Regions from separate parts of the Spelaeicoccus albus genome, predicted to be linked through region 1. Evidence: riboswitches for the same ligand, from Rfam matches in the RefSeq annotation. Region 1 holds a riboswitch; the other holds the start of a gene.

Region 1 (4,209 bases):
CGCCGAGCTCGATCGACGCGGTTCCGGCAGACAGATCGCGCAACCGGGCGCGTGCGGCGTCCGGATCTCCGGGCACGCCGAGGCGCATCGTCACACTCGCGCCGTACTGTGCGCCGAGAACGCGCCACGGATTCCCGGCGGCTTCCACCCGTGCCGCTATCGCGTAGTCCACGACCACGGTGAGCGTCTGCAAGCGAGTCAAGTCACGGAGGGACGCCGCTGCCAGCGCCTCCCGCACGGCGCCGCTGTACGCCCGGACCAGCCCGCCGGTTCCCAGCAGGACACCGCCGAAATACCGCGTCACGACCGCTACGGCATTGACGACGTGTGCGCCGTCCAGCGCGCCGAGCATCGGGCCGCCGGCAGTGCCGGCGGGTTCGCCGTCGTCGTCCGAACGTTCGACGCTTCCGTCCGCGACTCGGAAAGCCGAACAATGATGACGGGCCCGCGGATGCGCCAGCCGTTGCTCGGCGATCCGGCGCCCGGCGGCGTCCTCGTCCTGCGCCGGGCCGACCACCGCGATGAACCGGGATCGTTTGACCTCGATCTCGGCCTCGGCGAGCGCAACGGGCGTGCGAAGAAACTCCACCGGACAACAGTACCGGGCCGGGCGGCCGGTGGCCGGAAGTCGATCGGCCGGTAATCTTGAACCGGCAGCGACTGAAGAAGGATGTGGAATCAGCAGGTGACCCCGCGGTGGCGTGAGCAAGGAGACGATCCGGACTACCGGTTCACCTTGGCCAACGAGCGCACCTTTCTGTCGTGGATCCGCACGGCCCTGGCGCTGTTGGCCGGCGCCGTCGCCATCGACCAGTTCGCCGGCGGGCTCGCTCCCCGATGGATCATCGTCGCGCTGGCCGTGGGCCTCGGGCTGCTGGCCATCTTGCTCAGCGCCGTTGCCTACGTCCGATGGAAGGCCAACGAGATCGCCATGCGCCGGCGGCGGGCGATGCCGCACAGTCCCGTCCTGTCCATCCTGGCCGGTGCCGCACTTGCCATCGGCGTCGTGTTTGTGGCGGTCATCTTGTTACGGCCCGTGCTGATGCAGGGGTAATGCGGCAATGAGCAAAAACCGTGATCCGGGCCTGCAACCCGAACGGACTGCGCTTGCCTGGAATCGGACGGCATTGGCCATCGGCGTGAACAGTGCGCTGTTGCTGCGCAGCGGCATCACCGGCCACAACGGGTTCATCACGACGGCAGCCCTGGCGCTCGGACTTCTGGCGGCCGGCGTCACCTTATACTCCTCGCACCGACGCAACCACTTCCGGGAAGCGCCGTCCGAACATTCCGAGAGCCGGGCGGCCGGAAACCCGCTGCCGCATGCCGCAATATCGCTCATGGTGGTCGGGGCCGCGCTCGTGGCGATGGCGAGCATCGTGCTGACCTGACGGTGGCTTTCTGCCGGCGACCGCCCGTACGACTATCGTTTGTCTGCCGTGATGTGGTTCACTTGAAGAATCCAATTTCATAGCCGACAAATCGAAGCGGGAGAGTCCGTGCCAGCCAGGTGACGGACGCCGTAGGAGCAACTCCTCCCCGGGAATCTCTCAGGCACACGTACCGTTTCGACCAGGCAACTCTGAAGAGCAGCCGGCTTCGCCGGCTCACCGACGGTGCAAGCGCCAGTGCAATATGACGCAAATCTCTCAGGTTCGATACAGAGGGGGGAGGAATCAGTCACGCGCGTTAGTCTGATCCGATAGCCCCGACAGTTTGAGAGCCGAAATGAGTAAGCACACGCCGCTGCATGCCGAGCACGAAAAGCTCGGCGCATCGTTCACCGATTTCGGCGGCTGGGAGATGCCGCTGAAATACGACAGCGAACTTGCCGAGCACCGTGCCGTCCGCACGGCCGCCGGCGTCTTCGACCTCAGCCACATGGGCGAAGTGCGCGTGAGTGGACCGGCCGCAGCCGAATACCTGGACTACGCGCTTGCCGGCAAGATGTCGGCGATGAAGGTCGGCCGTGCCAAATATTCGTTCGTCCTGACGCCGGGCGGCGGCATCGTCGACGACCTCATCACGTACCGGCTGGCCGACGACGAGTTCCTGATAGTGCCGAACGCGTCGAACGTCGACGCCGTCACGGCGGCTTTGACCGAGCGTGCCGCGAACTTCGATGTGCAAGTCGTCAACGAATCCGAAGACACCGCGCTGGTGGCGATCCAAGGCCCCGAGGCCGAAAAGATCCTGCTGCGTCTCACCAATGACACCGACGCCGACGCCGTGACCGGGCTTCGCTATTACGCGGGCATCCGCCTGCAGGTCGCCGGCCATGACGCATTGCTGGCGCGCACCGGATACACCGGCGAGGACGGCTTCGAGATCTACGTGCCGAATGCGGACGCCGGCGATCTATGGCGGAAGGCGTTGGAAGCCGGCGCGGACGTCGGGGCCGCCCCCGCCGGTCTGGCCAGTCGCGACTCGCTGCGCCTCGAGGCCGGGATGCCGCTCTACGGCCATGAACTGACAGTCGACCTGACGCCGTTCGCCGCCGGACTCGGCAAGGTCGTCAGTATGGCCAAGCCCAGCGACTTCGTCGGACGATCCGCGCTTGAAAAGCTCAAGGACGACGTGCCGGCCCGGGTGCTCGTCGGCCTGAAAAGCGCGGGGCGACGGGCCGGACGCGCAGGGTACGCGGTACAGTCGGCCACCGACGGCAACAGGATCGGCGAAGTCACGTCCGGTGCGCCGTCGCCGACTCTGGGGTACCCGATAGCACTTGCGTACGTCGACGTTGCGCACAGCGAGCCCGGCACGGCCGTCAACGTCGACTTGCGCGGCAAACCCCAACCGTTCGAAGTCACAGCACTGCCGTTCTATTCCAGAAAGAAGGACTGAGCATGACCGATCTGAATTCGCCGTTGTCGGAGATCGATCCCGAAGTTGCCCGCGAGATCGATGCCGAGCTTGCACGTCAACGAGACGGCCTGGAGATGATCGCCTCGGAAAACCATGCGGCGGCCGCCGTGATGGCGGCGCAGGGGTCGGTACTGACGAATAAGTACGCGGAAGGATATCCGGGTCGCCGGTATTACGGCGGGTGCGAGCACGTTGACGTGATTGAACGGTTGGCCATTCAGCGGATCAAGGACCTGTTCGGAGCGGGGTTCGCTAATGTGCAGCCGCATTCGGGTGCGCAGGCCAATGCTGCGGCCATGGCCGCATTGCTGAAGCCGGGGGATACGATCCTGGGCCTTGATTTGGCTCATGGCGGGCATTTGACGCACGGCATGCGGATCAATTTCTCCGGCAAGCTCTACAACGTGGTGGCGTATCACGTGGCTGATTCGGACTACCGGGTGGACATGGCCGAGGTCGAGCGGCTGGCGGTGGAGAATGAGCCGAAGTTGATCATCGCGGGCTGGTCGGCGTATCCGCGGCAGTTGGACTTTGCCGAGTTCCGGCGGATCGCCGACAAGGTCGGGGCTTATCTGATGGTGGACATGGCCCATTTCGCCGGGCTGGTGGCGGCCGGGCTGCATCCGAACCCGGTGCCGCATGCGCATGTGACGACGTCGACGACGCATAAGACGCTTGGCGGGCCGCGCGGCGGGTTCATCCTGACGAACGAGGCGGATCTGGCCAAGAAGATCAACTCGGCGGTGTTCCCGGGCCAGCAGGGCGGGCCCCTCGAACATGTGATCGCTGCGAAGGCCACGGCGTTCAAGATCGCTTCCGAGCCCGGTTTCGCCGACCGGCAACGCCGGTGTCTGGACGGCGCCGGCATCCTTGCCGAGCGTTTGACGGCCGATGATGTGACGGACGCCGGCATCACCGTGCTGACGGGCGGCACCGACGTGCACCTCGTGCTGGTGGACTTGCGCGACTCCGAACTGGACGGGCAACAGGCCGAGGATCGGCTTGCCCGGATCGGCATCACCGTCAACCGCAACGCCGTCCCGTTCGACCCGCGCCCGCCCATGGTCACGTCGGGCCTGCGGATTGGCACGCCGGCACTGGCCACCCGCGGATTCGACACCGACGCGTTCAAAGAAGTCGCCGACATCATTGCGCAGTGCTTGCTGGGCGACGACATCGAAGCGCTGTCCGGTCGCGTGGCGAAGCTGGCCGCCGACCACCCGCTGTATTCCACTATCGAACCATTGAGCGAGGCCCAATAACCATGGCAGTAGGCGTCTTCGACCTGTTCTCCATCGGGATCGGACCGTCGAGTTCACACACGGTCGGTCCCATGCGCGCGGC
Region 2 (4,209 bases), 1.1 Mb from region 1:
GCCGGCATCACATACCGCCAGCTCGACTACTGGGCCCGAACCGGGCTGGTCGTCCCGGCCGTCCGCGGCGCCGCCGGGTCCGGAAGTCAGCGACTCTACAGCTTCCGAGACATCTTGGTGCTCAAGGTCGTCAAAAGACTTCTCGACACCGGCGTCTCATTGCAGCAGATCCGCTCGGCCGTGTCGCATCTGCGCGAACGCGGCGTCGACGATTTGGCACAGATCACGCTGATGTCGGACGGCGCGAGCGTGTACGAATGCACGTCCGCCGACGAAGTCATCGACTTGCTGCAAGGCGGCCAAGGGGTCTTTGGAATCGCCGTCGGGCGGGTTTGGCGCGAGGTTGAAGGCAGCCTGTCCGATCTGCCCAGCGAGCGCGCGGAGGAAATTCCCGCAGAAATGGACGAACTCGCCAAGCGGCGCGAAGCCCGCAAGATCGGCTGAACGAAGCCGGCACAGGATGCCGCGTGCTCCCATTGCGGGGCGACGCGGCATTTTTGCGACCGGAACGTCCGGCAGGCGCACTCGTCCGGTGTCGACCGCGGGCTAACGACGGCGCAGGCTAACGGCGACCGCGCAGGCGCCCGGTTCGTAGCGCACGGTCGAGCATTGAGTCGAAGATGCCCGACAGATCGGCCGACGTCTTGCCCGGCCATTGGTGAATAGGCCGCCCCGACCCTTGAGCTTGTTGCAGCACGCTTCGCTCGGGCACCTGCGGATTCAACACCAGCGGGCCGAACATGTCTTTGAGCTCCTTCACGCGGTACTGATGTTCCGTCGAACGCGGCCTGACGCGGTTGACGACGATGCCCAGCGGCTGCAGATTGGGGGCTACTCGCTGTCGGAGTTCGTCGGCGGCCCGGAGCGCACGATCGGTTGCTGCGACCGAAAAGAGCCCGGGCTCGGTGACGACGGCGACACGCTGGCTGGCGGTCAGTGCCGTCCGGGTGAGCCCGCCCAACGACGGAGGGCAATCGATGAGCACGAGCTGGTACAGATGTTCGACCTTCTTCAACGCCTCATCGAGACGGCGCAATCCGCGGTCGGAAAGGGTCGGGCGGTCGAATTCGGCCGATCGCGGCGATCCGGGCAGCACGTCGAGGGCGTGCGGCTTATCGGCAGACCATCCGCTCGGGATGATTGCGGCGTCCAGAAATTTCTGCCGCGGAGACGCTAAAACGTCGGACACGTCATGGTCGCGTCCGGCCTCGATATCAAGACCTGTTGTCGCGTCCGCTTGCGGATCCATGTCGACGACGAGCGTGGGAATGCCGCGCGCAAAAGCCGCCGACGCCAGACCCGAGGTGACGGACGTCTTGCCGACGCCGCCCTTCAAACTGCTCACACTTAAAACCAGCACAGCAATTACGGTACCGAACATGTAGGCTTGAGGTTGCTGTTGACCCCGCGCGGGAGAGTCCCGGGGCAGGAAACAGTCTCGGGCGCCGAAGGGGCAACACTCCCCGTCAAGCTCTCAGGCATCCAAGACCGCACGGGTCAGGCGACGCTGAAATGAAGCATGACAGCGGGGGAGGCCTCATTGACCGTACTGAATTAAGGTTGCCTCCACATGACGCACGACACCGAGACTTTCGCACAATTCGCCGACCGTCACATCGGCCTGGATGACATAACGACGGCGCGTGTCACCGAGCAAATCGGCTTCTCGGATCTGGACTCGTTCACGGACGCCGTGGTCCCGACGCGCATTCGCGGAGACGAGGGGCTGGACCTCCCGCCTGCCGCATCCGAAGCCGAAGCGTTGGCGGAGCTGCGCACCATCGCCGGCCGCAACACCGTGAACACGTCGTTCATCGGCCAGGGCTACTACGGTACGTACACGCCGGCTGTCATCCGCCGGAACGTCTTTGAAAACCCCGCCTGGTACACCGCGTACACGCCGTACCAGCCCGAGATCTCGCAAGGCCGCCTCGAAGCGCTGCTCAACTTTCAGACGGCTGTCGCCGACTTGTCCGGCCTGGACATCGCGAACGCGTCAATGCTGGACGAGGCGACAGCGGCAGCCGAAGCCATGACACTGCTCCGGCGTGCCAACCGGAAAGCACCGGCCGACTCGGTCTTCGTCGTCGACAGCGATATCTTCGCGTCGACGCTCGCCGTGATCCGTACCCGTGCCGAAGCGCTCGGCATCGGTTTGGCCGTCGAGGACCTCAGCGCCGGAACGATCGCGCACGAGAACTACTTTGGCGTACTGCTGCAGTACCCGGCGGCGTCCGGCACGGTTACCGATCCGACGCCCGTCATCGAATCGGCGCATGAGCACGGGGCCGGCGTAGCCGTCGCGGCCGACCTGCTGGCGTTGACACTGCTGACGTCGCCGGGCGAGATGGGCGCCGACGTCTGCATCGGAAATTCGCAACGGTTCGGCGTACCGATGGGGTACGGCGGCCCGCACGCGGGCTACATGGCCGTGCGAGAGGGCCTGCAGCGGTCATTGCCGGGTCGCCTGGTCGGGGTCTCCGAGGACAACGTCGGCAGGCCCGCCTACCGACTCGCCCTGCAGACCCGCGAACAGCACATCCGCCGCGAAAAGGCCACATCCAATATCTGCACTGCGCAGGTACTCCTGGCCGTCATGGCCGGCTTGTACGCCGCCTACCACGGGCCCGCCGGCCTGCGCCGCATCGCCGGCCTGGTGCACGCCCGCGCCGTCCGGCTTGCCGCCGGTATTGCCGAACTCGGCCTGACCGTGACGACTCCGCGTTTCTTCGACACCATCCAGCTCTCCGCACCGGGCAAGGCGACCGAACTCGCCGACGCCGCCCACGATGCAGGCTGTCTGGTCTTCCGCGCCGACGACGACACGGTGCGCGTCTCCACCGATGAGACGACGTCCGGCGCCGATATCGACAGGCTGCTCGGAGCCTTCGCCACCGTGACGAAGGGGAAGGCACACGCTGCCGACGCAGGCAACGACCTCGAACCGGACTTCGATTTCGGTGGTTTGTCGCGCACCAGCGAGTACCTCTCGCATCCCGTGTTCCACGTGCACAGGTCGGAAACCCAGATGCTGCGGTATCTCCGGACGCTGGCGGACAAGGATTACGCATTGGACCGGGGCATGATCCCGCTCGGCTCGTGCACCATGAAGCTCAACGCCGCCGCCGAGATGGAACCGGTGAGCTGGCCGGAATTCGCCAACCTGCACCCGCTGGCGCCGGCGGCCGACACGGCCGGCATGGTGGCCCTGATCGAACAACTCGAAGGCTGGCTGGCCGAGATCACCGGGTACGACACCGTCACGGTTCAGCCGAACGCCGGCAGCCAGGGCGAACTGGCCGGATTGCTGGCCATCCGCGCTTACCATGAATCGCGCGGCGATACCGACCGCACCGTTTGCCTGATCCCGGCGTCCGCGCACGGTACGAACGCGGCCAGCGCCGTCATGGCCGGGCTCAAGGTGTCAGTGGTGGCGACTGACGAATTCGGCAACGTCGACATGGACGATCTGAAATCCAAGATCGACGAACATCACGATCGCTTGGCCGCCATCATGATCACGTATCCCTCGACCCACGGCGTGTTCGAGGAAACGATCTCGGACATCTGCGATCAAGTGCACGGCGCCGGGGGACAGGTGTACCTCGACGGTGCGAACCTGAACGCGCTGATGGGGCTGGCGAAGCCGGGCCGCTTCGGCGGCGACGTTTCGCATTTGAACCTGCACAAGACGTTCTGCATCCCGCACGGCGGTGGCGGCCCCGGAGTGGGCCCGATCGGCGTCCGCGAGCATCTTGCGCCGTTCCTGCCGGGGGCCGGCACCGTCGGTCCGGTGTCGGGGGCGAGATACGGTTCGGCTTCGATCCTGCCGATCTCCTGGGCATATATCCGCATGATGGGCCCCGACGGCCTGAAACGCAGCAGCCAATCGGCAATCGCCGCGGCAAACTATGTTGCGGGACGTCTCGGCAGCCATTATCCGCTGCTGTACACGGGATCGGACGGGCACGTCGCGCACGAATGCATTTTGGACCTTCGCCAGATCACCAAGGAAACCGGTATCACCGTCGACGATGTGGCCAAACGGCTCATCGACTACGGTTTTCACGCGCCGACCATGTCGTTCCCGGTGGCCGGCACGCTGATGGTCGAGCCGACCGAGAGCGAGGATCTGGGCGAGCTGGACAGGTTCGTGGACGCGATGATCTCGATCCGCGCCGAAATCAGCGACGTCGCAAAGGGAGCGTG

What was found. Region 1 has a riboswitch for glycine ahead of gcvT (glycine cleavage system aminomethyltransferase GcvT). Riboswitches for the same ligand answer to the same signal wherever they lie in the genome.
Region 2: another riboswitch for glycine. It lies ahead of gcvP (aminomethyl-transferring glycine dehydrogenase); the one in region 1 lies ahead of gcvT (glycine cleavage system aminomethyltransferase GcvT).

The regions. Positions count from the first base shown of each region.
Region 1 covers NZ_JACBZP010000001.1:1,758,918-1,763,126, forward strand. The annotation lists gene BJY26_RS08100 (IMPACT family protein) at 1-589, opposite strand, end outside; gene BJY26_RS08105 (YidH family protein) at 671-1,054, shown strand; gene BJY26_RS08110 (DUF202 domain-containing protein) at 1,062-1,391, shown strand; glycine riboswitch at 1,479-1,576, shown strand; glycine riboswitch at 1,577-1,674, shown strand; gene gcvT (glycine cleavage system aminomethyltransferase GcvT) at 1,729-2,844, shown strand; gene glyA (serine hydroxymethyltransferase) at 2,847-4,127, shown strand; gene BJY26_RS08125 (L-serine ammonia-lyase) at 4,130-4,209, shown strand, end outside.
Region 2 covers NZ_JACBZP010000001.1:2,857,592-2,861,800, forward strand. The annotation lists gene BJY26_RS13295 (MerR family transcriptional regulator) at 1-444, shown strand, start outside; gene BJY26_RS13300 (ParA family protein) at 563-1,360, opposite strand; glycine riboswitch at 1,401-1,501, shown strand; gene gcvP (aminomethyl-transferring glycine dehydrogenase) at 1,571-4,209, shown strand, end outside.